2 regions of the Pseudalkalibacillus sp. Hm43 genome follow, and region 2 is predicted to be linked to the other one. Evidence: riboswitches for the same ligand, from Rfam matches in the RefSeq annotation. Region 2 holds a riboswitch; the other holds the start of a gene.
What was found. A riboswitch is a leader RNA that binds a small molecule or an ion and turns the genes downstream of it on or off. The one in region 2 is predicted to bind thiamine pyrophosphate.
Positions count from the first base shown of each region.

Region 1: another riboswitch for thiamine pyrophosphate. It lies ahead of thiT (energy-coupled thiamine transporter ThiT); the one in region 2 lies ahead of tenA (thiaminase II).

Region 1 covers NZ_CM135129.1:865,176-881,085, forward strand. The annotation lists gene rnc (ribonuclease III) at 1-602, opposite strand, end outside; gene acpP (acyl carrier protein) at 721-954, opposite strand; gene fabG (3-oxoacyl-[acyl-carrier-protein] reductase) at 1,390-2,130, opposite strand; gene fabD (ACP S-malonyltransferase) at 2,135-3,076, opposite strand; gene plsX (phosphate acyltransferase PlsX) at 3,077-4,078, opposite strand; gene fapR (transcription factor FapR) at 4,087-4,659, opposite strand; gene recG (ATP-dependent DNA helicase RecG) at 4,741-6,777, opposite strand; gene sdaAA (L-serine ammonia-lyase, iron-sulfur-dependent, subunit alpha) at 6,777-7,664, opposite strand; gene sdaAB (L-serine ammonia-lyase, iron-sulfur-dependent subunit beta) at 7,688-8,350, opposite strand; gene ACXQIQ_RS04665 (DAK2 domain-containing protein) at 8,468-10,138, opposite strand; gene ACXQIQ_RS04670 (Asp23/Gls24 family envelope stress response protein) at 10,155-10,517, opposite strand; gene rpmB (50S ribosomal protein L28) at 10,742-10,930, shown strand; gene spoVM (stage V sporulation protein SpoVM) at 11,123-11,203, opposite strand; gene ACXQIQ_RS04685 (thiamine diphosphokinase) at 11,316-11,900, opposite strand; gene thiT (energy-coupled thiamine transporter ThiT) at 11,960-12,505, opposite strand; TPP riboswitch at 12,608-12,716, opposite strand; gene rpe (ribulose-phosphate 3-epimerase) at 12,744-13,391, opposite strand; gene rsgA (ribosome small subunit-dependent GTPase A) at 13,394-14,272, opposite strand; gene pknB (Stk1 family PASTA domain-containing Ser/Thr kinase) at 14,282-15,910, opposite strand, start outside.
Region 2 covers NZ_CM135129.1:1,982,577-1,998,486, reverse strand. The annotation lists gene ACXQIQ_RS10665 (alanine/glycine:cation symporter family protein) at 1-23, opposite strand, end outside; gene ACXQIQ_RS10660 (hypothetical protein) at 383-514, shown strand; gene ACXQIQ_RS10655 (MEDS domain-containing protein) at 631-1,209, opposite strand; gene ACXQIQ_RS10650 (ketopantoate reductase family protein) at 1,302-2,225, opposite strand; gene ACXQIQ_RS10645 (cytochrome P450) at 2,279-3,520, opposite strand; gene ACXQIQ_RS10640 (DEAD/DEAH box helicase) at 3,695-4,834, shown strand; gene ACXQIQ_RS10635 (SAM-dependent methyltransferase) at 4,853-5,596, shown strand; gene ACXQIQ_RS10630 (YwbE family protein) at 5,819-6,025, opposite strand; gene ACXQIQ_RS10625 (nuclear transport factor 2 family protein) at 6,076-6,453, opposite strand; gene ACXQIQ_RS10620 (nitric oxide synthase oxygenase) at 6,624-7,700, shown strand; gene ACXQIQ_RS10615 (C40 family peptidase) at 7,943-8,701, shown strand; gene ACXQIQ_RS10610 (lmo0954 family membrane protein) at 9,195-9,545, shown strand; gene ACXQIQ_RS10605 (PspA/IM30 family protein) at 9,573-10,220, shown strand; gene liaF (cell wall-active antibiotics response protein LiaF) at 10,348-11,079, shown strand; gene ACXQIQ_RS10595 (sensor histidine kinase) at 11,076-12,125, shown strand; gene ACXQIQ_RS10590 (response regulator) at 12,118-12,750, shown strand; TPP riboswitch at 13,039-13,148, shown strand; gene tenA (thiaminase II) at 13,253-13,951, shown strand; gene ACXQIQ_RS10580 (ECF transporter S component) at 13,954-14,547, shown strand; gene ACXQIQ_RS10575 (ABC transporter ATP-binding protein) at 14,540-15,910, shown strand, end outside.

The DNA.
Region 1 (15,910 bases), 1.1 Mb from region 2:
TCAAGTGTACCGTGATTTTCACGTTGTATGAATTCCTGTAGCTGACTCTTGAAATCCATCACATGGGAAAAAGCACCTTCATTAATCTTAGGATACACATATTCGTCCAAAAAGCTCTCTACCACTTCTAGTCCCTGATCGAGATAAAGAGCACCGATGAAGGCTTCGAAAACATCCGCCAATAGCGCAGGTCGAGTACGTCCACCTGTATTTTCTTCCCCTTTACCTAATAAAACAAGATCTCCGAATTTCAATTGATGTGCAAAGGTCACTAGTGATGGTTCACATACGATGGCTGCACGTAGCTTGGTCAATTCACCTTCGGACATATTGTGATATTTCTTATACAAGTACTGTGAAATCGTCAGCTCAAGGACTGCATCTCCTAAAAATTCGAGGCGTTCGTTATCGTCACTTGGACGTTTACGATGCTCATTCACATACGATGAATGAGTAAAAGCTTGAAACAACAACTTTTCATTATTGAAGTGGATGTGCAATTCTTTTTGAAACGCAGCAAAACGGACTGAAAGTTCTTCTTTCGTAAAAGGTCTGCGTTTCGGTCTTGGATATTTATTCTTTGATGAAGTACGGTTGGACATAGTGACCTCCATAATTCCTTTCGCATGTCATTTTTCTAATGTGTATTCCATTTGTTTTTCCTTTATATTAGCAGAAAATTAGATAAAGGGCTGACCGGTAAGGGTCAACCCCGACAAACTATTGATGGCTGTTTATGTAATTCACTACATCGCCAACAGTAGCAATCTTTTCTGCATCTTCGTCAGAAATCTCCATATCGAACTCATCTTCAAGTTCCATAACAAGTTCAACAACATCTAGAGAGTCTGCTCCAAGATCTTCTTTAAAAGAAGATTCTACTTTCACTTCTTCCTCATCAACCCCTAAACGGTCAACGATGATTTTTGTAATACGCTCTTGAATGTCTGCCATGTCCGTTCACCTCCTCTCAAGTAATTATACGAGAAGTATACGACTTCGTAAATTGTGATTGTCTTAATCTTTTAGGTTTTGTTAAATAGTCATGTTGATTTCTTCAAAATCACTCCCACAGGATGTCCCGGCTTCGACGTTCACCACAGGAAGTGGTGGCTGTTAGTCGAAGATCCTTTTAAAAAGTGTGGGGTCTCGCCTGGCTCGCTATTCCCGCAGGAGTGTCGTAAATTTCATGCGAAATCACCAAGGAACAAAGCATCGTGATCTAAAAGCTTCAAATATTCTAAATGAAAGCTAAAAATTGAGGATAAACAGGGCCTCGAAATACAAGGCACGGCAGTTGCGAGGACCGGAGCGTATATATAATACGTGAGGATCCGAGCAACAACGTAACGCAGTAGTTCGAGAGACATGTTTACCAGAAATTTTTAGTTACATTACCATGCCGCCGTCTACGTGGATAGTCTGCCCCGTAATATAACTCGCCTCATCCCCCGCCAAGAACCTCACAGCAGCTGCGATATCTTCCGGTCGACCGAGTCTTGCGAGTGGGATCTGCTTGAGCATTTCATCTTTTACGTTCCCTTCAAGCGCGTCAGTCATGTCCGTTTCGATAAAGCCTGGTGCAACTGCGTTGACTGTGATGCCACGGCTGCACAATTCTTTTGCGGTTGATTTTGTCAGACCGATGACTCCTGCTTTGGCTGCAACATAGTTCGCTTGTCCTGGGTTGCCGGATACACCGACGATGGAGGCGATGTTGATGATACGTCCTGAGCGCTGTTTCATCATTTGACGGGTCACCGCTTTCGTGCAGTTGAAGACACCTTTAAGATTCGTGTTGATGACAGCGTCCCATTCTTCTTCTTTCATTCTCATCAACAGATTATCACGTGTGATTCCTGCATTGTTGACCAGAATATCAAGTGATCCGAACGTGGAGATGACTTCTTTGATCATAGAAGTTACGGAGTCCATACTCGCTACATCCGATTGGATTGCGAAGGCGTTACCTCCGTTTTCTTGGATCTCTTCAACAACTTTACGTGCTTTTTCTTCACTTCCAGAATAGTTGACGGCCACGGAAGCTCCTTGACGGGCAAGTTCAAGTGCAATTGCTCGTCCGATTCCTCTAGAAGCACCTGTTACTAACGCAGTTTTACCACTAAGCATCGTTTCATACCTCCTTCAGTTTTTCCATCGCAGCAGTCAATGATTCAGGATCAGATATGGCGATGGTCGTTGCACGACGATGGATTTTCTTCACTAATCCAGATAGAACCTTACCTGGTCCGATTTCGACGAATGTATCTACACCTTCGTCTAACAAGAACTGAATCGTTTCTTCCCAACGGACAGGAGAATATATTTGTTCGATCAATTTCTTCTTGATTTCAGAAGCTTCTGTGACTGCAGTAGCTGTTACATTCGCAACGACAGGGATCGCAGCATCAGAGAACGTCAATTCATCGAGGACGTCTCCCATCTTGTCCGCAGCTGGCTTCATCAATTCAGAGTGGAATGGACCACTGACTTGAAGAGGGATGATTCGCTTCGCTCCTTCTTCTTTTGCAATTTCAGAAGCTTTCTCTACTCCTTCTTTCGTACCGGAAATGACAATCTGACCAGGGCAATTCAAGTTCGCTAATTGGACAGAATCTCCTGCTTCCGTCACCCGGTTAGTGATGGTCTGAAGTGCATCAGCATCCATACCGAGGATGGCTGCCATCGCCCCTTCCCCTGCAGGAACCGCTTCTTCCATGAACATGCCGCGCTTTCGTACAGCATAAACCGCATCTTCAAACGAAAGTGCACCTGAAGCAACCAGAGCAGTATATTCACCCAGACTGTGTCCAGCGGTAAAGTCTGGTTGGACCCCGTGTTCTTCCATTGCTTTCAAGATCGCTATACTTGTAGTCAATAGTGCTGGTTGTGTATTCTCCGTACGTGTCAACGCATCTTCTGGACCGTTTTTGATGATATCCGATAGCGCATATTCAAGTCTTTGGTCCGCTTGCTTGAACACTGCTTCAGAGCGTTCGTTTACTTTTGCGATTTCTTGACCCATCCCTACTTGCTGGGAGCCTTGTCCTGGAAATAAAAATGCTACTTTACCCATTTATTCCTCATTCCCTTCCAATCGAGATGCCTTTTCTGTAATAATGTCCACCACGTCATGCTCTACCATATGGCGCGCTTGTCGAATCGCGTTCAAAATCGCATTTGCATCCGAAGAGCCGTGGGCTTTTATGACAGGAGCTCTTAAGCCGAATAAAGCGGCTCCCCCATACTCACTGTAATCCAGTTTTGCCTTCAACGCTTTGAATTGTGGTTTCAAGACCGCAGCTGCCAATTTACTTTTCATTGAGCTCATCAATTGTTCCTTCAACATTGAAAAGATCGACATCGCTGTTCCTTCAATTGTCTTCAAGACGAGGTTTCCAGAGAAACCGTCGCAAACGACAACGTCAGCAATTCCATCCAAAAGGTCACGTGCTTCCACATTTCCGACAAATTGGATGTGCTCTGAGTCTTTCAACATCTGATAGGTCTTCTTGGAAAGTTCATTTCCTTTCCCTTCCTCAGTGCCAACATTCAGCAAACCGACTCTCGGGCGTTCTATATCCCTTACTTTTTGACTGTAAACCGTACCCATCAAGGCGTACTGATATAGGTGTTCTGCTTTTGCGTCCATATTGGAACCGACATCCAACAACACAAATCCTTGTCCGTCTAGCGTAGGTAATGTAGGTGAAAGTGCTGGACGATCAATGCCTTTGATTCGACCTACGTGAAGAAGCCCGGTCGTCATCAACGCGCCAGTGTTCCCAGCAGAAATACAAGCATCCGCTCGACCTTCCTTCACTTCGACAGCAGAAAGGACCATTGATGCATCCTTTTTCCTTCTTACAGCTCTGACAGGTTCATCTTCACTCGTAATTTTTTCTGTTGTATGTAAAATGTTCAATCGGTCGGAATCACTTAAATATTTCTTGATTTCGTTTTCGTCACCGACCAATGTGATCTCTAAATCTTTATATTCTTTGACGGCTTCCATGGCACCCAGAACGACTTGCTCTGGTGCATGGTCACCTCCCATTGCATCAATGGCAATTCTCATCGATCCTTTTACGTCCCTTCTGTTTGCCTTTTATTCGAACGGAACATTGTGAAAATGCCCTCGAAGACCAGTTCTTGTTCTACATAACTTCTCACTTCGACAATTGTCCGATCAGCTTGATGTTCTTGGACCACTGCTTTAGCAACTACACGCTCGCCAACTTTCACCTGTCTCGTAAATCGTATATCCGATTTACTTGTGAGCGCCAGTTCATCGTTGATGATTGCAACAGCTAATGAATTGGCTTGTGCGAACAAATGATGACCACGTGCGATATTATGCCTTGAGAAAACATGCTCTTGTTTGATGTCGAGTATCGAGATAGCTGACTCATCAAGCTGCAAGTCGATGATTTCACCTATGACATCCTCAATGGAAAGAGCCTTGACTTCATCTAATTGTTGCTGAGCTACATTCTTGATCCTTTCCCGCAACTCTGGAATCGAGAGTTCCAGCCGATCCAGACGAATGGTCTGCACGCTGACCTGGAATTGATTCGCTAAATCTTCATCTGTAATGAAAGGATTGATTAGAATGGTCTCCTTCAACACTTGTTGACGTTCCTTCTTATTACGCTTCATTACTTCACCATCTCTTACTCTTATGAGTAGGTACTAAAAGTAGTATATAATGATTAGTCCTCATTTTCAAGGATAAGAGGACTAATCAAGCTCTTCCCAATGCTCAACCTGACTCATCAGCCAATTACGTAAAGAAGCGTACTCATCTTCTTTCCAAAATACATCGGAATTGACCATCGTTGCTGCATCTTGTCTGGCAAACTCGAGTGCACGATAATCATGCACTAAGTCAGCAACTTTAAATTCCGGGAGTCCGCTCTGCTTTTTGCCGAAAAAGTCTCCTGGACCACGAAGTTCGAGATCTCGTTGTGAAAGCTCGAAACCGTCATTCGTCTCGGTCATGATTTGCATACGTTCCTTTCCTACGTCCGATTTTGGATCTGCAATCAGGATACAGTAGGATTGCGCATCACCACGTCCGACACGTCCTCTCAATTGGTGAAGTTGGGCCAACCCGAAGCGCTCGGCGTCATAGACGACCATGACGGTAGCATTTGGAACATTCACTCCGACCTCAACGACCGTCGTCGATACGAGAACTTGGACATCATTCTTACTGAACCTCGTCATCATCTCTTCCTTCTCATCGACAGCCAACCTTCCATGCATCAAACCGACATTGAAATCCGTGAAATATTGTTGAAGCTGCGCATGCACATCTACAGCATTTTGGAAATCCATCTTATCCGATTCCTCGATCAACGGACAGATGACATAGGCTTGTCTTCCATTTTCAAGTTCTTTTTGGATAAAAGCCAGCACCCGATCCAACATGCCGTGCTTAGCCCAATAGGTTTCGATCGGCTTTCTACCTGCAGGCATCTCATCGATGGTCGACACATCCATGTCTCCGAACGCAGAAATGGCTAACGTTCGTGGAATAGGCGTCGCGGTCATGAACAGAACATCAGGAGTAATGCCTTTCTCCCGTAACACTTTCCGTTGATTCACACCGAACCGATGTTGTTCATCCGTTATGACGAGACCGAGATTTTGAAATTGAACTTCTCCTTGAATCAGAGCATGTGTACCGACTAGGAAATCGACTTCCCCTTCTTTCACCCGTTTCAAAATTTCTGCACGTTGCTTGCCTTTGATAGAACTCGTCAACAGCTCTACTTGGATGTCCATCTCTTTAAAAAGATCGGTCAAAGATTCATAGTGCTGCTCAGCTAAAATTTCTGTAGGTACCATCAGAGCGGATTGCATTCCTGCGGTTGCTGATGCATACATGCTAATTGCGGCAACAATCGTTTTCCCCGAACCGACATCACCTTGAAGTAACCGATTCATCCTATATGGGGAGCTCAAATCTTTAAGGATCTCATCTGTCACACGTTGTTGGGCTCCCGTCAATGGGAAAGGCAACGAATGGATGAACGCTTGCAGCTTGGCTTGATCAAATGCTCTCGCTTTTCCATCGGTTTTTTCCTTTTCTTGTTTGCGCCACCATTGCATCTTCAATTGGAAAAGCAACAGTTCCTCATACACGAAATATCTCCTTGCATGTTTCAGATGCTCATGGCTCTCGGGGACATGAATCCATTGAACCGCTTGCCTCCGCTCAATCAATTTGTACTGCTGTCGCTTCTCTTCCGGTAATATGTCCTCGATGTATCGGACATATTGATGAACGGTTTGATGGACGACATTTTTCACACGTTTGACCGTCCAATCTCCTTTAACAGAGTATACAGGCTCAATCTTTTCATCCTGTTCCTGATGACCAAATGTAACATGCTGCCCGGTGATTGTCAGTCGATGTTGATCCCATTTCCCAGTGATCGTCACAGGTTGCCCGATCGAGAAATTCTTCTTCAAAAAAGCTCGATTGAAAAAGACTGCAGTGACGAGATACTTGCCAACAAGGACTTTGACGGTCAATCTTGATTTCTTCCGGCCATAATAGCGTAAAGAAGGTTCGCTATGAACCTTCCCCTCTACAGTCGCTTTTTCATCATGCTTAAGTTCTGTCAGATCCTTTACTTGAAAATCCTCATAACGATAAGGAAAATACAAGAGCAGATCTTCAATTGTATAAATGTTCAGATCGGCAAGCTCTTCCGCACGAGCTTCACCGATCCCTTTCACTTGGGTAACAGGTTGATTCAAATCCATTATTTCTTCTTTAACGGAACTCCGTAGATCTTCGCTTCTAGCTCTCTACCTGTAGGAGTCGCCGCTAATCCTCCTTGTGCAGTTTCCTTCAATGCTGTCGGCATGGATTCGCCGATCTTATACATAGCGTCAATGACTTCATCACATGGAATTCGACTAGTGATGCCAGCTAAAGCCATATCTGCAGCGGTAATGGCGATACTTGCGCCGATTGCATTTCGTTTTACGCAAGGCACTTCCACGAGCCCAGCGACAGGATCGCAAACGAGCCCTAACATATTCTTCAACGCAATTGCCATCGCCTGTGCAGATTGCTCAGGGGAGCCACCTGCAAGTTCCACAATGGCTGCTGCAGCCATTCCAGTCGCTGATCCGACTTCAGCTTGACATCCTCCAGCAGCACCAGATATGGATGCGTTATTCGCCACGACAAATCCGAATGCGCCAGAAGTGAACAGATATCTGACCATCTGTTCGCGAGTCGGGTGAAGTTTATCTCGCAACGCAAACAAGGTACCTGGGACGACGCCAGCAGAACCCGCGGTCGGTGTTGCACAGATTGTGCCCATCGCAGCATTCACTTCATTCGTCGCTACTGCTTTACTGACTGCATCCAATACCGTAGTTCCTGCAAGACTTTTTCCACTCTCGATATATTTTTGCAAAAGGACAGCATCCCCGCCGGTGAGGCCGGAATGGGATTTCACGCCTTCCTTGATACCTTTTTCAACCGCTTGCTCCATGACATCAAGATTTTTTTCCATCAGGTCCATCACGGTTTCACGATCTCGCCCAGTCACATCCATTTCTTGCTGGATCATCACTTCAGAAATCGGGATATTCTTTGAGACGGCTCGTTCAACCAATTCACTGACATTACGGAACATCATATCGATAACCACCCTTCTATTTATTCATGAATTCGAGTTGCCTTGATGATGTGCGGTAGCTTTTCAATTTCTTCTAGGACGGAATCTTCCAAGTTCTGATCGACCTCGATAGTCATCAACGCTTCACTACCGACTTCTTTTCTGCCGACCTCCATATGTCCGATGTTGATTTCCAGTTTGGCAAGGAGATTGGCAACACCTGCAATCGCCCCATATCGATCATTATGGACGACGAGCAGAGCTGGATGATTACCGGATAATCGAAGTTCAAAACCGTTCAACTCAATGATTTCGATCTTTCCACCACCGATTGAAATCCCTACGATTTCAAGCTCCCCTTGCTCATCCCCCATCCGTATCCGAGCTGTATTGGGATGGTCGGTCAAAGCATCTTCTTCCGTCATTTTCACTTTGATCTTTTCTTTCTTTGCGATTTTCAAAGATTCACTGATCCGTTCATCGAACGTATCAAAGTCTAGGATTCCACCGACAATGGCTACATCGGTCCCATGACCTCTATAGGTCCTTGCAAAGGAACCGTAAAAGGATATATGTACCCAGTCCGGTTTACGTCCAAATAATGAGCGCGCTACCCGGCCGATTCGGGCTGCACCGGCTGTATGTGAACTGGAAGGACCGATCATGATTGGTCCGATGATATCAAAAACGCTTTTAAACTTCATCCTACATTCCTCCAGGATAAGCGGTTTTTTGGAACTATGATGGAAAAACTCCCCTGATATAGAATATTCCTACCCGATCGGTCTTCAGAAAGATCATGGTAGGAATATGTTTAGCGTTTATTCAACGGAAATGATATACGAATAGATGGGTTGTTGACCCGGATGGATTTCAACTTCCGCATCTGGGTAGTGCTCCGTAATATAATCTTCTAGCGCTTCAGCATCTTCCTGATTGGCATCTTCGCCATAAATGATTGTGACGATTTCATCATCTTCATCAATCATTTCAGACAAGAGAGCTTCCACCGCTTCTTTCTGGGACTTCTTCGACGTAACGATTTTCCCATCGAATATACCCATGAAGTCGTCCTTTTTGATTTCCACGCCATCAATCGACGTGTCTCTTACTGCGAACGTGATTTGACCGGATTTCACATGGCCAACCGCTTCAGTCATACTCTCTTGATTCTCTTCAAGAGATGCGCTTGGATTGAAGGCCAGTAGGGCTGAAATACCTTGTGGAACTGTTTTCGTCTTAACGACAGCAACGTCTTCATCTACAACAGAAGCTGCTTGTTCTGCTGCCATTACGATGTTCCCGTTGTTCGGTAGGATGATCAGCTTTTCAGCATGCGCTTCTTCGATGGCTTTCACGATGTCTTCCGTACTTGGATTCATCGTTTGACCTCCTGCAATCACGACAGTTGCTCCCAGGCTCTTGAATAATTCTTCAATGCCCGATCCCATTGATACTGTAATGATGCCGAAAGGTTTTTTCTTTTCTTGGACTTTGACTTTCGGTTCGTCCTTTTCACTTTCTAATATTGCCGTGTGCTGCTCGCGCATGTTTTCAATCTTAATATTGATCAGATCTCCATACGATTGCGCAAGAGACAGCATATCTCCCGGCTTTTCCGTATGTATATGAACTTTGACAAGTTCCTCATCCGAAACGACGAGCAAAGAATCACCATGTTCATTCAGCTCGTTACGGAAATCGTCTTCAGAAAACGGATTTTGATCCGTCTTCTCTTTCTTGAACTTGACCATGAACTCCGTGCAATATCCAAAATGGATATCTTCCGTTTTCATGTGCATTTGAGCTTTATGGTGCTCCGCGCTTACCAGTTCATCCATAGAAGGTCCGGAAATGCTTACTTCTGGCAACTCTTTTCCTTCAAGTACAGCTAAAAACCCTTCATAGATCGTGACGAGTCCTTGACCGCCAGAATCAACGACACCGACTTCCTTCAAAACCGGTAACAGATCCGGTGTACGATCAAGTGATTCTTTCGCTTCCTTCAACGTTTGCTCCATCAAGGAAACGAGATCATCCGTTTTACGGGCTGCCTTAGATGCTTTCTTCGCTGCATCCTTTGCAACTGTAAGGATTGTCCCTTCTACAGGTTTCATGACTGCTTTATATGCCGTTTCCACTCCGGCTTCCAATGCTTCCGCAAACAGCTTTGCGTCCACTGATTTTTTCCCTGTAAGTGCTTTAGAGAACCCTCGGAAAAGCTGGGAAAGAATAACACCAGAATTTCCTCGCGCTCCCATCAAAAGACCTTTAGAGAATGTAGATGCAATCAAACCTGCATCGTCCGTGTCAAGACCTTTCACTTCCTTCACACCAGAAGTGATGGTCAAATTCATATTGGTTCCTGTATCTCCATCCGGAACCGGGAATACATTCAGGGCGTCGACCATCTTCACATTTTTGTTAAGATTGTCCGCCCCATAGATAAACATCTGGGAAAGCTTTTTCCCGCCTAACTTCTTCTCTGTCACGAATTCTTCCTCCTCGTTACGGGTTCGTCACCCTCACGCCTTGAACAAAGATATTGACGGAATCAACTGATAATCCGAGCATTTGATCAAGCGTATACTTCACTTTTGTTTGAACATTGTGAGCTACTTCAGAAATTTTCGTTCCATAGCTGACGATGATATACATGTCTATGTGTACTTCATCCTCTTCTTGGCGCACGACGATTCCACGGCTGAAATTGTCACGTCCTAGAAGCTCTGTAATGCCATCTTTAATTTGCTTTTGCGATGCCATTCCGATAATACCATAACAATCGATTGCGGCTCCACCTGCAATCGTAGCGATCACATCGTTAGAGATATCAATTTCTCCATACTTAGTTTTCATTTCTATAGACATGTAGAATCCTCCCTTGGATTTAATACCTATGACTAGTGTCATTTTACTATAATATCTAACATTTTAAAAGAAAATATCAATATTGGCCAATATCATGTCAAGTAAATAAACTTGATAATGCTTGTTGCAATCTAAGAACACTCGTGCTACTATAGTGTAGTGTTTTCGTATAAACTATAAACTGCATTATTTCTCTTATTTGCAATAAAGGAGGTACATTCATAATGGCTAGAAAATGTGTTGTTACTGGTAAGAAAACAAGCTTTGGAAACAAGCGTTCACACGCATTGAACACTACGAAACGTAAATGGGGAGCGAACGTTCAGAAGGTTCGTATTCTTGTTGACGGTAAGCCGAAGCGCGTATACGTTTCTGCTCGTGCCTTGAAATCAGGTAAAGTAGAGCGCGTTTAATTGTATGAAAAGAAAATGAACCCAAGATCGGGTTCATTTTTAATTTCTGGGACCTGAAGCACCTCGCTTCCGGTCCTTTTTCGTATATTCGAGTACCGCAAACGTCTCATTCGCACCCCGATTTCGGCTTTTTCTCAGTTTCGAGTACCGCATAGACAAAACAAAAAAGCACCTCGGTTGGTGCTTTTTTGCTTACCCCTTCTTAAAGGACCCTAGGACCGCTCTTACAAATCCCCCTAAGAACTTCGGCAGTTTGATGGTATAAAATTTCATGATTCCGCCTCCTCCAACGTTAGTTTCCGCACCCAATCTCTTCGGAAAATTAACATTCTATTTAAGTATATTCGTCTACTTAAAAAAAGTACCAGGAGTTTACGTTTGCAAATCAGTCTTTGCTTCTTACCACCATAATTATGCCGTCTTCAAATGAATAAGTACCTTTTTTTGTTACAAGCTCATTTGAAATGCAGAGGGTCGAACCCCACACTAGTTCAGCTTGATCGAGGGGATACTTGAATCCTTCCAGCGTAATCCCTTTCACTTCAGCGCTAAAAGGGATGAAGGATATATAAGGGTATCGCTCGTCATGCTCCAACGAGTAATGGCCCGGATTTTTCATCATCACTTCATTCGTTCGATCGATGATCACCGTTTCAATTCCCCGATCGAGACCTTGCTTCAGCAGTTGCATGTTGATCAACTCATGATCGAGCCGGCCCCCCGTTGCGCCGTATAACTCAATACGATCAGGATCTTGTTCGAATGCCCATTGCAAAGCCAGTTCCAAATCCGTCATATCCTTTTCTTGTTCAAATGTGAACATCGCCATTTGTTCATCTTTAAGAGCAGTGATATCTTCGTCTGTTATGGAATCGAAATCACCAAAAGCAGCTGCGGGAACGATTTTTCTTTTCTGAAGAAAAAGAATCCCTTCATCTACTCCGATAAATATCGCATTTTCCTTACCCATCTGTTCAGGTAGCAAGTACTCAGGCCCTCCTGAAACTAAGCAAATCGTCTTCAATACTATCACTCTCCATGAATCAGTTTAGGAGCAGTCTTAGATAACAACACGAGTAAAATGACTGTCAACACGAATGTTGGGCCAATGTATGAAATGTTATATAGGAACGAGTACATGAATGCAGGTGTTCCTTCAGGTGCTTGGTCTGCAAAGAATGCAACGCCCGATATAACATGGCTGGCAAGTCGTAACACGCTTCCGATAAAGGTTCCAAGTATGATCATAAAGACTCGCTTGCCAAAAGTATCACTCCAGCCTGGTCTTGTGAGTCCAGCTAATCCTACCAATAAAAATGCTAGTGGGTAGTCCAGGATAACTTGTAAGAAATAATAGATATATGGATTAATCATTAGTTGTAGAAGTCCAATGAGCAAACCTGTCAGGACGCCAGGAAATAACCCTCTACGGAATGCCATGATAAAAATTGGAACCATCTCTAGTGATACAGAACCACCGAATGCCCAGGGACCACTCAGTTTAATAAATCCTAATATAATTCCTAATGCTGCCATGATGGCAACTTCCGCCATCAATAAATTACGGTTTCTCATATTCTCTCTCCCCTTCATCTCTACAAAGAAATCACTGATCTGGAATAAAAAAGCGACTGCCCAAGAGGACAGCCGCTTTCGAATAATTTTATCTATCTATTATCGATTGAAAGCCAACTTCCCTCCGCAGGTATGATCCTGTTCAGGTTCTCAGGGTCAGAAGCCTACACTTCACTCTCAATCTCTTTCGGAGATTCCCCTAGTGGTTTCTTTGTAACTATTTAATTTCTACTCCACATTATACACCACGGATGGCTTCGATTGCATCCTTCCTGTTTTCCTTTTTGTAAATCGCAGAACCTGCGACAAGGACATTGGCACCATGCTCGCGGCACAGCTTTGCGGTTTCCGGATTGACACCACCATCGATTTCGATATCGATGTCGAGTCCTCTTTCCTTACACAGGTCCGATACTGCCTTCACCTTTGGAAGAACTTGTTCAATGAAGGATTGCCCTCCAAAACCAGGATTGACCGTCATCAACAAAACAAGATCGACATCGTCAATGATGTGCTCAATCATGCTGACAGGCGTATGAGGGTTGAGGACAACGCCCGCTTTCACCCCTTGGTCTTTAATCAATTGAATCGTCCGGTGGAGATGTGGACAAGCCTCTACATGGACGGATAATATATCCGCGCCGGCCTTCGCGAACTCCGGAATATATTGATCCGGGTTTTCAATCATCAAGTGGACGTCCAAAGGGAGATCCGTAACCGGGCGAATGGCGTCTACAATCAATGGTCCAATTGTGATGTTCGGTACGAAGTGTCCGTCCATCACATCCACATGAATATAATCCGCGCCACCTAGTTCAACATCTTTAATCTCTTCTCCTAGCTTCGAGAAATCAGCAGAAAGGATCGATGGTGCTATTTTCGTCATCGTCAGTACCTCCGTTGCTTTTGTTCATTGATTTCTTGTAAAAACTTTTCGTAATGTTCATAACGGAATTGCGCAATCTCTCCATCCGCTAACGCGGCTTTCACTGCACACTTCGGTTCGGATGTATGTGTGCATCCTCGGAATTTGCAATCCGGTCGTCTGTCACGCATTTCAGGAAAATAAATCGTCAAGTCCTCAGGTTCCATATCTACAAAATCAAGAGAACTGAACCCTGGTGTATCCGCTACTAATCCTTCCCCGAAAGGAATCAATTCGACATGTCTGGTCGTATGTTTCCCACGTCCGAGGTGATTTGAGATTTGGTTCGTTTCCAAGTTCAACTCTGGATTCAACGCATTCAACAAGGTCGATTTACCGACACCCGATTGTCCAGCAACAACCGTTACTTTATCTTCAAAAACGGTTCGAACATCTTCAAGTCCGATTTCTTCGGTAGAAGAAGTTTCAATTACTTCATATCCGATTTCTCGATACACATTAAGATCGTCCTTAAGTTCTTCCGGTTGATCGAGTAAATCCAGCTTACTGAGACAGATTACTGGTAAGATATCATTAGCTTCGATATGGACGAGGAACCGATCCAAAAGGAGCGTATTGAACGCTGGCTCTTGTGCTGAAAAAATGAGAAGTGCCTGATCCACATTGGCAATCGGTGGTCTGATGAGCTCATTTTTCCGTTCAAGGATTTCTAAGACATAACCGTCTGTCTTATTGCTTGATTCGAATTCAACATCATCACCAACTAGTGGGGTCAGCTTTCGTTTCCGAAAATTGCCCCTGCCACGACATTGATACACTTCACCTTCACTTTTCACATAATAATAACCGCTCAACGCTTTAATAATCGTTCCTTTTGGCATGCAGTTCATCTACTCTCCATTCTGGAATTTTTTCGCTTCTTCATACGTATACGACTCGCTATAGTATTCTTCACCGTCGACAAATACTTTATAGCTGCCTTCTTCGTTATAGGCGATCGTCAATGGGATTTCGTACATCTTCGTCTCTTTGATTTCTTCTTCAATAATGGTTTTTTCACCGTTCACATCATTCGTGACGATTTTAACCTTATGTTTCTTCGGTTCCTTCTTATCCTTTTCATTACCTTGTCCATCACCTTCTCCTGGATTTTCCTCGATTTCAACCTCTACCATGTCTTTGATTGATATCGGATCTGGAATACCTTTCGATAAGGTGACGGTGATTTCATCTCCTGCACGGACGGATGAACCGGCAGATGGATCGGTTTTGATGATGCTTCCTTCTTTCACATCTTCAGAGTATTCCCGTTCACTCGCTTCTTTAATAGTGAGTCCGTTCTCTTCAGCATAAACTTTTGCTTCTTCAATCGTTTTACCGGTCAAATCGGCTAAATCGAATGATGGCGGTCCACTGCTCACATATAAAATCAGAACCTCTTGACCAGGAATCACCATTTCCCCTGCTGCAGGGAATTGGTCGAGGATGACACCTTCCTCATACTCCTCGCTTACCCGTTTCGTCGTTTCCACGCTTTTGAACAGGTCATTTACATTCGTCCGCTTCACGTCCTCTTCCTCTTGACCGACGTAATTTTCAACTTCGAACTTTTCAGGACCGGTACTGACAAACAACGTCACTTTGTGGTTCTCTTTTACATTCGTACCAGCAGAAGGTGTTTGCCTGATCACATTTCCTTCCTTGACCTCTGCACTCGGCTGCTCTTCTTTCTCGGGATCGAGACCGGCATCTTTCAATTTTTCATAAGCATCTGTATAAGACATGTTGATGACGTCCGGTACAGGTACTTCTTCTGTTTGTAGAATTTCCGGCCAAATCGTCAATGCAGCGACACCTGCAATTCCGACTAACAGAAAAATGGCTACAAGGATAGCGATCCAGTTTTTCTTTTTCTTCTTTTTCTTTGGTTCAGATGGCGCCTTAGCCTCGGTTTCCTTTTTAGGAGGTTCTGCTGCTGGCTTCACTTGCTCCTTTGAACTCCCGATCGGGGTCAACACCTTTGTCGCTTCTTCATCCTCATCAATGAATAGCTTAGGTTCATTTGGATGCTGGAGAGCGAATTCCAGCTTCTCCCCAAAATCTTCTACACTATCAAACCGTTGACTCGGATCTTTCGCCATCGCTTTCAGTATGATATTTTCCAGGCTTTGAGGTATATCAGGATTAAGCAACTTCGGTTCCGGAAATTGCTCTTGTAAATGCTTCAGCGCCACAGACACGGCAGATTCACCTGAAAACGGCAATCTCCCTGTGACCATTTCATATAAAACGACACCTAACGAATAGATGTCAGACTTATTGTTGGCTATTCCGCCTCGAGCTTGTTCAGGTGAAAAGTAATGAACACTTCCAAGGACAGAGTTCGTATGGGTGATGGTCGCTGAAGTAGCCGCTAACGCAATACCGAAATCCGTCACTTTGGCGTTACCTTTTTTATCTATTAAAATATTATGTGGCTTGATATCCCGATGAACGATGTGATGGTCATGGGCGTGTGC
Region 2 (15,910 bases):
ACCCATGTTTCAATCCAAGATATAATATCCACGACTTTACTCCCTTCAAACTTTATCTCTATAATGTCTTTTTATTCCATACCCAAAAACCTCCTAGTTGAAAAGTCGAATAAATACGGACCCACAAAATAGTCCATTGGTACGAAAAATGTGTACAACACGCAAGAAGTGCCATGAAAAGGACAAACACAGATGCTAGGCAATTGTGATAAAATTGAAATGGATAAAAAATGTTGAAACCTTTTTAAGTTAAAAACGTAAAGATTGGATGAAACATCAAAAAGCAGGGTTAAGCACACAGAATTAGGGTATACATGAAGTGGAGACTTGAACTGAACGGCCGAAAATTTTCTAAAAATTTTGATTGGAGTGTTTGAGAGGCATGACAAGTACAGACATTCATATCGAGAACCTGCGCAAAAAAGGTATTGATGTTCAGAAGGTCATTTCGAAGACGGTCAAACTCGCCAAAGAGTACACAGAGAAACGGAAAAAGGAAAAGCCGCAAACATAATACAGAAATAAAGAAGCTGTCCCATGGACTGAACGATGTAGAGCGATCGTTCTTCCGGGACAGCTTTTTTGTGTGAAATCAATAAAGGAAAAACCTTCTCATGCATGAGAAGGTTCCTACTTTTCAACGGTTCTCTTATATTGTTCGGAAGTGACGAAGTCATCTTCCATCAAAATATATGGGTGTGTTTCCATCAAAATCTTCTTAAGGTAATCAGGCATACGCTCTCCCTGATAAGCACAAATCAACGGAAACGAAATTTGCCTTACTGCTTCATCTACTGGTCTTTCCAAATCTTCAATGATATGAAGAGGTTCTTCCATGGAAGCCCATTCGACATGTGCCCACGTCCGGAATGTTGATTGAGTCTGTAAATAGGGTTGAATCATATTATTGAAGTATTCCAAGATTGCCGGAGGATGATAGCTGCCGCTCGAGAAATAGAAGTCAAAACTATTCTCCCAGTGAACATATTTCATTTCCTCTTGCGTCAGTTTTGATTCTAACACTTTTTTAATCCTCCGGAAGAGAGGATCATTTTCAATCAGTATGACATAATCTCCATCTCGAATGCCGTCCTGGGTAAACTTCACAACCATGTTGATGTAATTTTCCATGCCATGATACGCATAAAGTACATGGATACTTTTCTCCTCACGGAAAAGTTCGTTCATAATAATTTTCAAGTGAATCACCCCTTTAACCTAATCCCTTTACTAAGTTACTTCGGGGGAAACCTTGAAAATCCTTTAATTCACTAAAAATACTTTCAAACATCAAGTAATTGTTATTTCATTTCCAATTCGTACGGTTTCAGAAGTGCGTAGAGCGTTTCGATGTGAGGCAGTTTCAAGCCTTCTTTTTCAGCCATACGCAATGCACCACCAAGCAAGTGATCCGCCTCGATCTGCATGCCTTTCCTTTTGTCTTGGTGCATGGAGGATGTCGCTTCATCTGGAAAACCGCTCAGTAACACTTTCGCTTTTTCAATATGATCTTCCGTCAGGTTGATGCCGTTCGCAATGGCGAGCAGCTTGACTTCATGCAGCACTTCTTCAGTAAGCTTCATCGTTTTCGACGTATCCCGGAGCGTACCGAGATTCACATCACCTGCGGTCGTCACGCCGGAAAAGGCTGTGATGATCATGTATTTGTTCCATAGACCGAGCAGGATGTTGCTGCTCAATACACCAGCCATGTTGGCGTGGTCGAACAGGTCCTCAAGCTCCTTGCACAGTTCCGTTTGTGACGGATGAAGAGGACCGAAGATCAAGTCGTGCTGATTACTTGAATGGACGACGTGTCCGTTGTCATCCAGAGTTGAAATGATATAGCATAAACCGCCAATGACGTTTTCTTCGCCTAGTTCATCTTGTAGGTAAGAGATATGTTCAATACCGTTCAATAGCGGGAGGATGGCCGCACCTTTACGTACCAATACCTTCAGGTTCGACATCAATTCTTCATTCAGGTGATAACCTTTCACAGCGAGGATGACCACATCGACATGGTGGATATCCTCCGGGTCTTCAGCAATCTGTAAGTCTTCAACCTCGTAATCTCCACATTTACTGTATAGCTTTAAGCCGTTCTTCCTTAACTGATCAGCGCGGTTGGAGCGGACCAAATACTGCACAGAATGACCGGCTTCCTGACATCTTCCTCCGAAATAAGCACCGATGGCACCAGCGCCTAGTACGACGATATTCATATCCTTTCCCTCCTTTTACTAACTGTGTACCCACTCTTGTTTACATTGAAAACTTAGATCACACCTGCGTTGATGTGCAAGGTCTTGAACCCACGGAAGATAATGTTGTCCCGCCACTCCGGTTCTTGTAAAAGCGTCGGGTTCTGCAGGCGGGTGACCAGCTTCACCAATGCTATCTGCCCTTCAAGTCGCGCGAGCGGTGCGCCCAGGCAGAAGTGCGGGCCTGATGCGAAGGAGAGATGCTTGATGTTTTTACGCGTGATATCGAAGGTGTTTGGCTCTTCGAACACCCGAGGGTCGCGGTTGGCTGCGCCAAGCAAAACCATGACTTCCTGTGATTTCTTCAGCTCTTTGCCGAACATCTCCATGTCATCCGAGGCGATGCGCGAAGTGAAGAGGACCGGTGGCTCATACCTGAGCGTTTCTTCAACAGCATTCGGGACTAGGGAAGGGTCTGCTTTTAACAAAGCGAGCTGCTCAGGGTGCTTCATCAATAGGTAAAATCCGTTCGAAATCAAGTTCACGGTCGTTTCATGTCCGGCAATCATGAGCAGGAGGCACGTCGCGACCATTTCGTCTTCGTTCAACGAATCGCCAGCTTCTTCCGCCTGAATTAACCCGCTGATCAAGTCTTCACGGGGATCGACTCGACGCTTCTGAATGAGCGAGCGGAAGTATTCGGCGGAATCACGGATATCGTCCGCGACCAATTCCATCCCCTCATAATCGGCATTGAAATCAATGAACCGGACGAACGCGTCTGCCCATTTCCGGAAGTACTCGCGGTCTTCACGCGGAACGCCGATCAGTTCGGCGATTACGACAACAGGTAGATAATAGGAAAAGTCCCTAATCAGCTCATGCTCATCGTTCTGCTTCATTCGTTCAATGAGGTCATCCGCCATTTCTTCGATCTGCGGGCGAAGCCGTTCGACCATCCGTGGCGTGAACGCTTTGTTGACGAGACTTCTTAACCGGGTGTGGTCCGGAGCATCACGGAACAGCATCATGTTGTTCATCAGGTAAACGACGGGTTGCACTCGTTTTGGCGGCTCGACGACTTGTTCAGGGGGAGCGACTTTACGCCATTCTCTAATGAACCGAGGGTCCTTCAGGATCGCTTCAATTTCTTGATAGCCGGTTGCAACATTGGTGCGGAAACCCAGAAAATCGACGGTTTCAATCGGATTGTTCCGGAACTGATCGAAATATGCGTAAGGGTTGTCTCTGAACTTTTCCTGTAGTAAAGCTGTATCGTTGGTCATCATATCCTCCTTGAAAGTTGGGTTTATCACTGTATTCGACTGTTGGGAAAAAATTCCTTGTCGGGATTTTGAGGACTTTGCCGGTTCGCCACTATTCATGGAGTAGGACATGGTGTAGGCTAGTAGGGAAGTGTTTTGTATGTAAGTTTCCGTAACGGACGACAATAGAAATTGGATGAACCCTTCATTAAAGGAGATATAAATATGACAAGCACGTTAGAAACGCTGAACATCACTCAGCCATTTTTACAAAAAGCATGGGAGAAATCCCAGTTCGAACAACCGACCGCAATCCAGAATGAAGCGATTCCGGCTATCCTGGAAGGGACGGATGTGATCGCAGAATCCCCGACCGGTACGGGTAAAACCCTCGCGTATTTGCTGCCGATTTTAGAAAAAGTGGATCCGAAATCGAAGGACCCCCAAGCCTTGATCATGGCGTCATCACGAGAACTCGTCATGCAGATTTTCGAAGAGGTGCAGAAGTGGGCGGAAGGCAGTGGCATTTCCGGCGCATCCCTCATCGGCGGGGCGAACGTCAAACGGCAGATCGAAAAGCTGAAAAAGAAGAGCCCGCAAGTCATTCTCGGGACGCCTGGACGTGTCGAAGAATTGATTAAGTCGAAAAAGCTGAAGATGCATGAAGTGAAAACGATCGTTTTAGATGAAGGGGACCAATTGCTCGTCCCTGAGCATATCGGGACGATCGAATCGATCATCAAGTCGACGCTTGCTGAACGCCAGGTGCTACTCTTTTCCGCGACAATGCCGGAGAAAACAGAGGAAATCGGACGCAGCTTCATGGTCGAACCGAAAGTGTTGAAAGTGGACCGTAAGCCGCGAAAAAACACAAACGTTCAGCATGTTTATGTGGTGAGCGACCGTCGCGATAAAATCAAAAACCTGGAGAAGCTGTCCCGTTTGAAAGGTGTGAAAGGTCTTGCCTTTGGGAACGAGATTGGTGAACTCTCCGTGATTACAGAAAAACTCGATTACAACCGTGTTCCGGCCGACCTTTTACACAGTGAGATGAAAAAAACGGAGCGGCAAACCGCGTTGAAGCAATTCCGGGAAGGCAAGTCGAACTTGCTGCTGGCAACGGATGTTGCTGCGCGTGGTCTCGACATTAAAGGGCTGACTCATGTCGTTCAGGTCGACATTTCAGAAGACGAAAATCAATATCTACACCGCGCAGGTCGAACCGGACGAGCGGGAGCGAGTGGAACCGTCGTATCGCTTGTGACACCAGCCGAGGAGAAGACGTTGAAACGCATCGCGAACAAACTCGATTTGCGCCTTGAGAAAAAGAAATTTTACGCAGGAGAAATGGTAGACGATCACTAGAGAAGAGGGGGCATGCTTGTGGGGAACAAGTTTTCCGTCATTGCGCACGAAAATCATCAGATCTGTAACCCGATCAGCCATGACAAATTGATGGGTGTGCTCGATAAGATTCCGTTCCGTAAAGATGCGCGCGTACTCGATATCGGTGCCGGAAAATGTGGCGTGTTGATCGATTTGATCGAGCGCTATGAGTTGTTCGGAACAGCGATAGAAATTGAGGAAGCGTTCATTGACGAGGCTCGGGACAATGCATTTCCTCGGATCGACACCGGCCGATTAGAAATCGTGAATGAAGATGCGAAGCAAGTGATGACGCAGTATGAGGAGACTTTCGATGCTGCAATCTGTCTCGGAGCGACGCATGCGATCGGAGATTATCGAGCTACGTTGGAAGCGATGAGTGGTTCGGTAAAATCAGGAGGCTATCTGTTGGTTGGTGAAGGATACTGGAAGCAGCAGCCTGAGGCAGAGTACCTAGAAGCGCTCGGAGCGAAAGAGGAGGAGCTTCACACCCATGCGGAGAACATCCGGGTCGGTGAAGAGCTCGGGCTGATTCCAATGTGGGCAGCCGTCACCAACGAAGATGAATGGGATCATTATGAATGGCTCTATTCATCGTCGGTGGAAAAATATTGCGTCGAGCATCCGGACGACTCGGACGTCGGATGGATGAGCGATCGGATCCGCAAGTGGCGCAACACTTACTTGCGCTGGGGCCGGGACACGCTCGGCTTCGGGCTCTATCTGTTTTATAAAAAGTAAGATGAGGAGGGACTGTCGTGAAGACAGTCCCTCTACTGATAGTGGGCTCTAGGAAAAAAGACCCGAATTCTAAAACGGGGGTACGATTTTCTAAAACCGCGAGCGGAATTTCTAAAACAATACGGAAGTTTTGCAAAACCAGTCCCGTTTTTTGCAAAACTCACCCCATTTTTTCTAAAACAAGCCTTCAAATGGCCGAAATCGATGCCGATTTCGTTCTGATCAATCGCTTTTTCCAGAGATAATCTCCTGAACTCGGCCGACTTGGCCGTCTTGAAGCCTCACTTTGATGCCATGCGGGTGGAAACTGGAGTTCGTGAGGATATCTTTGACGACTCCGCGTGTCCGTTTCCCTGTTCGTTGGTCTTTTTTCAATACGATATCAACCTCTAAGCCAGCTGATATGTCCTTACGATTTTGTCCGTTCATTTTTACACCTCAAAAGATATGTAGTCACTTGCCTTTGCTTAGTATACCACCTATCTCTCCAGTTCGATGAATTCGCGCCGCAATTTCAACGATCCGTTCTCTTTTTGCCAGACGAACATGCACTTCGCTGGGTGCGGAACACCGTTGACTACATTGATTTCTGTACCCATCACCAGGTATTCTTCATCCGTTTTCCGTTCGGTGATGGAGAACGGTTCGAAGCTTTTCCGTGCCTCCCCATACTGGCCCAGGACCGTTTCGAGGTCGTAATCACGGTCATACACCATCGGCTGCTCGACCTCGGAATTCCCCCAATACCCGACGAAACTATCGGAAAAATACGTGCGGATTTCCTCGCCATTCTTGCTTTCAAATGCTCTATTCCAGCTTTCAAAATATTGCTCGATCACCTCATGGATTGCATTCATTTTACCATCGCCTCCTTAAAAGTTGTTTTCTACAGAGAGAAGTTGATTCCTGTAACGAATTGACACGGCAAGCACTCGCTAGGATGAAAGGTACCTGTTCGTGCTATACTGAAACAATGACGGACTGGGAGTTTAGCCCCAGCTTCATTGGAGGGTACAACTTGAGCGATATTTTGAAACATGAAGCAATGGAATTCATCATGAATTGTTATACAGAGCTCGGTAAACCAGAGCACGAAATCCACGAGCGCAAGGATGAAGTGCTGCAGGAGATTGAGGAGACCGGGCATTATGAACATACATTTGAAGAGATCGAGTACGGCGCGCGTGTCGCTTGGCGCAACAGCAACAAGTGTATCGGGCGGTTGTTCTGGGAGAGCTTGAAAGTGCTTGATGAACGGGAAGCGGAGTCAGCAGAAGAGGTGCGCGATGCGCTTCTGAGGCACATCGATTATGCGACGAACGGCGGGAAGATCCGCTCGACGATCACTATTTTTAAGCCTCGTAAAAATGGAGAAGACCCGGTGCGGATATGGAACCACCAGCTGATTAGATATGCAGGATATGAAACGGAGTATGGATTTGTCGGAGACCCGGCGTCGATTGATTTTACGAAAAAATGTCAGGAACTCGGTTGGAAGGGAAAAGGGACCCATTTCGATGTGTTGCCCCATGTCATTCAGGTGTGCGGTGAAGATCCGGTGTGGTTCGACATTCCTCATGACAAGGTGCTAGAAGTGCCGATCCGCCATCCGCACTATGAGGCATTTGAAGATCTGAATGTGAAGTGGTACGGGGTGCCGATGATTTCTGACATGAAGCTTGAAATCGGCGGGATCGAGTATGTGGCTGCGCCATTCAACGGTTGGTACATGGGGACGGAGATCGGAGCGCGGAACTTAGCCGATCAGGATCGCTATGATCTGCTGCCAAAAGTGGCGTCAATTCTGGATCTGGACCGGAGTACGAATGCGACGCTCTGGAAGGATCGGGCGTTGGTGGAGCTGAATGTCGCGGTGCTCCATTCTTACAAAGCCGATGGGGTGAGCATCGTCGATCACCATACCGCCGCGCAGCAATTCAAAAAGTTCGAAGAGAAGGAAGAGTCGAGTGGGAGAGATGTGACTGGCAATTGGGTGTGGCTCATTCCGCCGATGTCTCCAGCCACGACCCATATTTTCCATAAACCGTATAAGAACCGAACTGTCAAACCGATCTATTTTTATCAGGAAAAACCATATATATGACAAAATACGAACCCATCACACGTTGTGGTGGGTATTTTTTATGTGTGAAAAAGATTGCTGAGTGCGATTTTTGCTTGCAGAGGTAGGGTTTTTGCGGTGTAAAAAGAATATCAAGCCCCCTTAACACGGGTGCAACCTCATTACAGAACTTGTTTGATAGACTGGATGCATGCTTGAAAGACAAGGTTTTTTCAAGCAGGTTCAGCACGATTGTGAAACAAAGTTCACTGAGGAGGAATGGAATGTTTACATCAAGAGTGTCTGCACGAAAGTATGTGATTTCAACGGCTTTGGTAACGTCACTGGCGCTTTCACCAGTCATGAGTGACGGGGTGTTCGCGAATGCGGATTCGAAGCCTGTTGAAGAAGGTGAATCTACTAGTCAACCAACAGTGGATTTGCTTGAAAAAGGAGATCGTGGTCAAGAAGTAGAAACGCTGCAAACGGAGTTGGAAAAGCTGGGTTATTATACATATAACCTCGATGGCATTTTCGGACCGATCACAGAGCAAGCGGTGAAGGATTTTCAGGCGGAGAGTGGTCTGACGACTGACGGCATCGCGGGTCCTAAAACACTTGAAGCACTATCGGAAACGACGAATTCCGTGGACCTCCAACCGAGTGAGGATGATCAAGCATCGGAATCAGAAGTAGTGGAGATTGCAGAAAGTTTGATTGGAACGCCGTATGTCTGGGGAGGCACAACACCAGACGGCTTTGATAGCAGTGGCTTCATCCAGTACGTGTTTGGTGAAGTCGGAGTCGATCTTCACCGCAAAGAAAGCGATATGTGGAAATACGATGGTGAAACGGTTGAAACGCCAGAAGTCGGAGATGTTGTTTTCTTCGAAGGAACATATGACACGGAAGGCGCTTCTCACAGCGGAATTTACATCGGCGATAACAAGATGATTCACGCCGGCTCAGATGGTGTCGAAGTCAGCGACCTGACCATTGATTATTGGCAAGAGCACTATCTTGGTGTGAAGTCGTTTAAATAAAACTGACAGTGAAAACAACCCATATAATCCCCCAAACTAAAAAACACCCGTCACAACATGTGGCGGGTGTTTTTTGTGTGATATGAATTTCAGGTGGAGTGAGGTGAGCGGCTTTCTGTAGTAAAAGTACCCGATTTATAAAACTAAGGGCGATTTTTGTAAAACGAACCCCTTTATTTCTAAAACCTCTAGTCGTTTTTCTAAAACCCTGCCTAGATTTTCTAAAACACCCCCGACTTTTAATAAAAGAGCAGAAGAAGGTACCAGGCACCGAATCAAACTCCTTGCCACCCAACGCATTCAAAACGGTGCCAGGCACCATTCCTCATCCCTTGTGACACAAGGCTTCCGGAATGGTGCCTGGTACTGAACAGCTTTTCACTTACTCCCCTCTACGTCTCAGGTCTTAGTGAAAGTTAAAGCTGAGGCTCCTTATAGGAAAACCGCAACCAAGGTACGATAGAAACAAGAAAAGAAGGAGGGAACAAAATCGATGAAAAAGTTAGGACTCTTCATCCTAGGAGCAATCGCTGCGATCATCGCAATCGCGAATCTCGGTCCGATCATCGGACTCGCGATCAGCTTGGTCGTCCTCTACTACTCCGTCAAGCAGTTCACCAAGACTGATCAGACATCCAAGAAAGTGCTTTGGGCAGTGGTAGGATTCATTGCACTAAGCGTCGCAGCATCCAATGTACCTGCCATCCTAGGAATCGCTGCCCTGTACATCTTATATATCGTGTACAAGGAATGGAAAAAGGACGACAGCACACCAGTTGAACCGAAAGACGACGATCCGTTCACGAACTTTGAACGCGAATGGGCCGAATTGAACCGTAACTAACTAATCTCAAAAAGGAGAGAATGAAAGATGGCGAAACTTTTTAACCGTATCAAAAATACAATCGAAGCGGATTTCCACGAAATGCTCGACGATAAAGAGCGAAAGAATCCAATTGCGCTCCTGAACCAATATTTGCGCGAATGTGAAAAGGAAGTCGAGAAAGTCCGGAAGCTCGTTGAACGACAATATCTGCTCAGCGAAGAATTCACCCGCGAATATGAAAAAGCGGCAGAACTGACAGAAAAGCGGAAGTATCAAGCGGAGATCGCTTCAAAAGCAGGAGAGGAAGAGCTGCACAAATTCGCTCAGCAAGAATACGAGCAATACAGCGCGCGATCTGCTCGCCTCAAGACATCCAAAGAGCAGGCTGAAAAGCAGCTAGACGATCTCGAACAGAAATACGAGGAAATGAAGCACAAGCTGAAGGATATGTACATCAAGCGCATGGAGCTGATGGGCCGCGAGAACATGACGCGCGCGCACCATAAAATGGACAAAGTGATGGCATCGAACCAGTTCACGAACAAATCGTTCTCACGTTTCGACGAAATGGAGCGCTACCTTGATCGCCTCGAGCATCAAGTGAACACAGGCTATCACCGCCACACGATTGACGCGCGGATCGCCCAGCTTGAAAAAGAGATGAAAAATCAGGAAAATCCTACTACGGTCTAAACGAATAATGGTATGCTAAAAGGAAGGCGTGGTACTGCTACGCCTTCTTCAAAATAGAGCAGAAACTTTTCTAAAAAAGAAAAGTGTCCATATAGAAATGAACGTGCATCGGGAGGGGGACTATACAATGACGCAGACAAAAACAGATCACATCAGCTGGCTGATCATCATCGGCGTAGTTTTGCTGTTGCTTGAACTTTCATTTCAAGGACCGGATGCCATCATCCTTTTAGCGATCGCAGCTGGTGCGATTTACATCGGTCGGAAAAAGTATCGGTCTTCCTTCGGTAAGCTGCTGTTCTGGGGCGGTATCATCGGATTTTTCGTCACGCTCCTGAACACGCTTGCCATCAAGTTTTTACTTTTTGCCATATTGATTTATGCGGTGCTTCGGTTTGCGCAGTCCAAGCAAGCGCCGTCTTACATCGAGCCGACAATCCAGGATAATCCGACGGTTGCAAGCGATGGACCGACGATCAAGCGCACTCCTTTTATGAAAAATATGCTGTTCGGGCGGCAATCGACGCCTGATCACGCATATGAATGGCACGACGTGAACATCCAATGCGGCATCGGAGATACGATCATCGACCTGAGCAACACCGTCCTGCCGAAGGGCGAATCGGTCATCGTCATCCGAGGCTTCATCGGCAATGTGAAAATTTTAGTGCCGTATGAAATGGACGTGAGTGCGACGCATTCTGTCATTGCGGGTACCGGCAAAATCTTCGAGCATCATGAGCCGAAAATGCTGAACCAGACCGTCTCTTTCCAGTCTGAAAGCTACGATCAAGCCCAACAGAAGGTGAAAATCGTCACCTCCATGATCGTCGGAGATCTCGAGGTGAAGCGGACATGACTATCGTGCATCGCCAAATTGTCTGGGGCATTGCGCTTGCGACTACAGTTTTCATCTTGTTGTTGAGCGTGTTTTTACTCGCCTATCCGTTGCCGAGCTGGTCCTTGTTATGGAAAAAGAAAATCCTCGATCTGCCATTCATCTTGTTTGCACCTGGAGTCAGCATTCTAGTCGGCGTTGCGTTTGGACTCACTTCAGGGATGTATTGGCGTAAGCAGCTCGAAGGAATGACGGCCGCGTTGACACAATTGGGCCAAGGACGACCTGTCGAGGAGCAGCCATCCGTCTCAAAAACGCAGGAAATCGAGCTGATGTGGAAACAGGTAGAGAAAGTGCAACAGCACGTGTCGGAACAGACGAAGCTTTCTCAAAAACTTGCCAATGAGCGTGCGGAGGACCAAGAAAAACGGATCCAGAAAGTCGTCAGTGAGGAGCGGAACCGGTTGGCCCGTGAGCTGCACGATTCCGTCAGCCAGCAGCTTTTCGCCGCCTCGATGTTGATGTCTGCTGTCAACGAATCAGGTGCTGCGAAAACAGACGGGGAACGAAAGCAATTAAACCTCGTTGAAGAGATGATTCATCAGTCCCAGCTTGAGATGCGGGCATTGCTTTTACATTTACGGCCGGTCGCGCTTAAAGGTAAAACACTCGAAGAGGGCATCCAGGAACTGCTCATGGAACTGGCACAGAAAGTCCCGCTAGAAATCGAATGGAAAGTCGAATCCATTCAGCTGAAAAAAGGTGTGGAAGACCACTTGTTCCGGATTCTACAGGAATCGGTGTCGAATACACTCCGTCATGCGAAGGCAACCACGTTGGAAGTGCTCTGCCTTGAGCGGGAAGGAACCGTTTTGCTGCGCGTGGTCGATGATGGTGTCGGATTTGACGTTGAATCGAGTAAAACTGGATCATACGGATTGCAAAACATGCATGAACGGGCGTTGGAGCTTGGCGGAACGATGAAGATCGTCAGTGTGCCGGGCAAAGGGACACGCCTCGAAGTGCGGATTCCAGTCATTCGAGAGGAGGAGGAAAACGATGATTAAAGTCGTGTTTGCAGATGATCATGAAATGGTGCGGATCGGCGTATCGTCTTATTTGTCGAATCAGCCGGATATTGAAGTCGTAGGGGAAGCGAGCGATGGTGGAGAGGCTGTCGATCTCGTGCTGGATTTACGACCTGATGTTATCCTGATGGACTTGGTCATGAAAGAAATGGACGGGATTGAGGCGACGAAACGTATCATCGCCCAGTGGCCAGAAGCGAAAATCATCATCGTGACAAGCTTTTTGGACGATGAAAAAGTGTATCCAGCGCTCGAGAGCGGTGCGACGAGCTACATGCTGAAGACGTCGAAGGCGAGCGAAATCGCCAATGCTGTTCGTGCGACTTTTAACGGTGAGATGGTGTTGGAGCCTGAGGTCACTGGGAAAATGATGACGAAGATGCGGCGCGGTAACGCACGGCCTCCTCACGAAGAGCTGACGAACCGCGAGCGGGAAATTCTGCTGCTCATGACGGAAGGGAAAACGAACCAGGAAATCGCCGATGAACTCATCATCGCGTTAAAGACGGTGAAAACCCACGTCAGCAACATCCTCGACAAGCTCGAAGTGCAGGATCGCACGCAGGCTGTCATCTATGCTTTTAAAAATTCGCTCGTGAAATAAGATCTGTCCGAGAATTCGGGCAGGTCTTTTTTGTTGGGGCGCGTGTAGTAAAAAAGTGCTGACTTCCCCAAGTTGAAGTGAAAGTTCCACAAGTCAGAGCAAAAGTTCCACAAATTAGAGGAAAGTTCCCCAAGTTCAAACGAAAATCAAGTAGGTAGAAAATGTTCCAACATTTCATTTTTAAAGAAAAATTATAGTCATCTTTTACTAGAAAAAGTCACCTGCTCGATTTTCAAGTTGACAATCTGAAGAATAGTGGTACGATTACATCGAAATATAATTCAATAGACGATCCACTAGGGGTGCCTTCTCATAAAGGCTGAGATTAGAGTGTAGCTTTAAGACCCTTGGAACCTGATCTGGTTGATACCAGCGTAGGGAAGTGGTGGTTGGAAGTTACATATACCGACTATGTGCCGAAACATACGACCACTTTCCGTTATGGAAAGTGGTTTTTTTATTGGTGATAGTGGGTCGTCTGGAAAAGGAGAGGATTGATCTAATGAAATTTTCACAGTTTCTGAGAAAAGAAGCAGACCCGATCTGGGAGGCGAGCTTCAATCATCCATTCGTAACTGGCATCGCAGGTGGCTCACTTCCGCTCGAGAATTTCCGTTATTACGTTCTGCAAGACGCGTATTATCTGTCGCACTTTGCTAAAGTGCAAGCGCTCGGTGCTGCGAAATCACACGACATGGTGACGACTGCAAGTATGGCTGCCCACGCGCAAGGGACTTACGAAGCGGAACTCTCGCTTCATGAAAATTTCTCGAAACAGCTCGGCATCACAGAGGAAGAACGCCAGAATTTCAAGCCTTCACCGACCGCATATGCGTACACATCCCACATGTATCGCGCCGCTTACAACGGACATCTCGGTGACATCATCGCTGCGATTTTACCGTGTTATTGGCTATACTACGAAATCGGTCAACAGATGAAGGGGTTCAAGCCGGAAGAGCCTATCTATCAAGAATGGATCGAGGCGTACGGCGGAGACTGGTTCGAAACGCTCGTGAAAGAGCAGATCGACCGACTTGATCAGATTGCTGAAACGGTGACAGAAGCTGATCGCGAACGAATGAAGGAACATTTCCTGATTAGTAGCCAGTATGAATACGAGTTCTGGAATATGGCATACACGCTTGAAGAGTGGCCGATCTCGATGAACAAGACTGTACCACTTGGAAAAGGAGAATGAACATGAACAAAGGACTGAAATTAACCGATATCCTCGTCACGATCGTCATCGCCATCGTGTTCGGAATCGTATACAAACTATGGGGACCGCTCTACTATTTCGTCAAACCGTTCGGACTCCACGTCGATCAGCTCATCTACGGGATGTGGTTCATGGCTGCGACCGTCGCATTCCTGATCATCCGTAAGGCGGGCGTCGCTTTCCTAGCAGAGGTGGCCGCTGCATCCGGGGAATTCCTCGTCGGCTCTGAGTGGGGTCTAGAAGTGCTCCTCTTCGGTGTCGTGCAAGGACTTTTCGCGGAGCTCGTATTCATGGCGTTCCGCTACAAGCGCTTTGACGTAGGGGTAGTCAGTCTTGCAGCTATCGGTTCTGCGATCGGCTCCATCATCATGGATTTCTACAAAGGCTATATCGAGGATCTCGCGCTCTGGAACCTGTCGCTTTTCCTCGGATTTCGGATCATCGGATCGATCCTGATTGCGGGTGTGGCTGCTTATCTACTTGTAAAAGCGCTTGAAAAAACCGGGGTAACGAGCCTTGTCCGACCAGCTGCCCAAGAGGATTACGACGCACTAGACGAACGCGAACATGCTTAACGTTGAAAAACTCCGCTTGAAATTCCCTGGAGACAGCGGATTGCTGTTCAAGGACCTTTCCCTTCACATTGAAAAAGGGGAGAAGGTTCTGCTCCTCGGTCCTTCGGGATGCGGAAAGTCGACGCTCTTGCAAGTGTTATCCGGCATCATACCACAATCTGTCGAAGTGCCAATGAAAGCAGAATCGATTGAGAAACCGGCGTCCTGGGGCTATATCTTCCAGGACCCGGACGCTCAATTTTGCATGCCGTATGTGGATGAAGAGATCGCCTTCGTATTGGAAAATCAGAGCATCCCTCGAGAGGAAATGCGTCCACGGATTCGTCAGCTTTTAGAAGCCGTGGGTCTTGAGCTCGACAACATCCATACGAATATCCATACGTTGTCAGGCGGGATGAAACAGCGCCTCGCGATTGCATCGGTATTAGCACTTGAACCGGAAGTGCTGTTTCTGGATGAACCGACGGCGTTGCTCGATCCGCAAGGGACAGAAGACATCTGGAATACGGTAAAAGCAATCAGCCAAGACAAGACGCTCATCATCGTCGAGCACAAGCTGGAGCACGTCATCGACCTGATCAATCGGATCGTCCTTTTTAACGGAGAAGGGGAAATCATTGCCGATGGTCCGAAGCAACACGTCCTGTCGCAATATCAAGAAACGATGCACACACAAGGCATTTGGTACCCAGGTGTTTGGAAGGATTATGAGCCACCCAAGAAGGTCGTCGCTTCAACCGAACCTATCATTCGACTCGAGGAGTTCAAAGGGTTAAGGCAAAAAGAGTCTAAAATCCATGTGCCCCAAGCGACGGTCTACAAAGGTGAATGGATTGCGGTAACAGGTGACAACGGAGCAGGCAAATCGACGCTACTACACGCGCTCATGCAATTCATCAAAACATCGGGGGCGTACGAGCTTTACGGTAAGCCCGTCAAAAAGCTTCCGAAGGATCTTACGTTCGTTTTCCAAAATCCTGAGTTCCAGTTTGTGACGAATTCGGTTTATGAAGAGATCGCGTATGGTTTGCGGGTAGAAAAACGACCCCAACAGGAAGTGGGTGCGATGGTGGACGAACTGCTCGAGCGTTTCCACCTCACTTCGTTCCGAAAACATCATCCGTACCAGCTTTCAATGGGACAAAAGCGTCGGTTGTCGGTAGCGGCTTCAATCGTTCGGAATCAGCCAATCCTGTTGCTGGATGAACCGACATTCGGTCAAGACTCGAAAAATACATTTGCGCTCCTTGAGATGTTGCGAGACTACCAGAAGGAAGGCTCGACCATCCTTATGGTCACGCATGATGAACAGGTCGTGGAGCATTTCGCGACTCGAATTTGGACAATCGAAAACGGCTTGTTA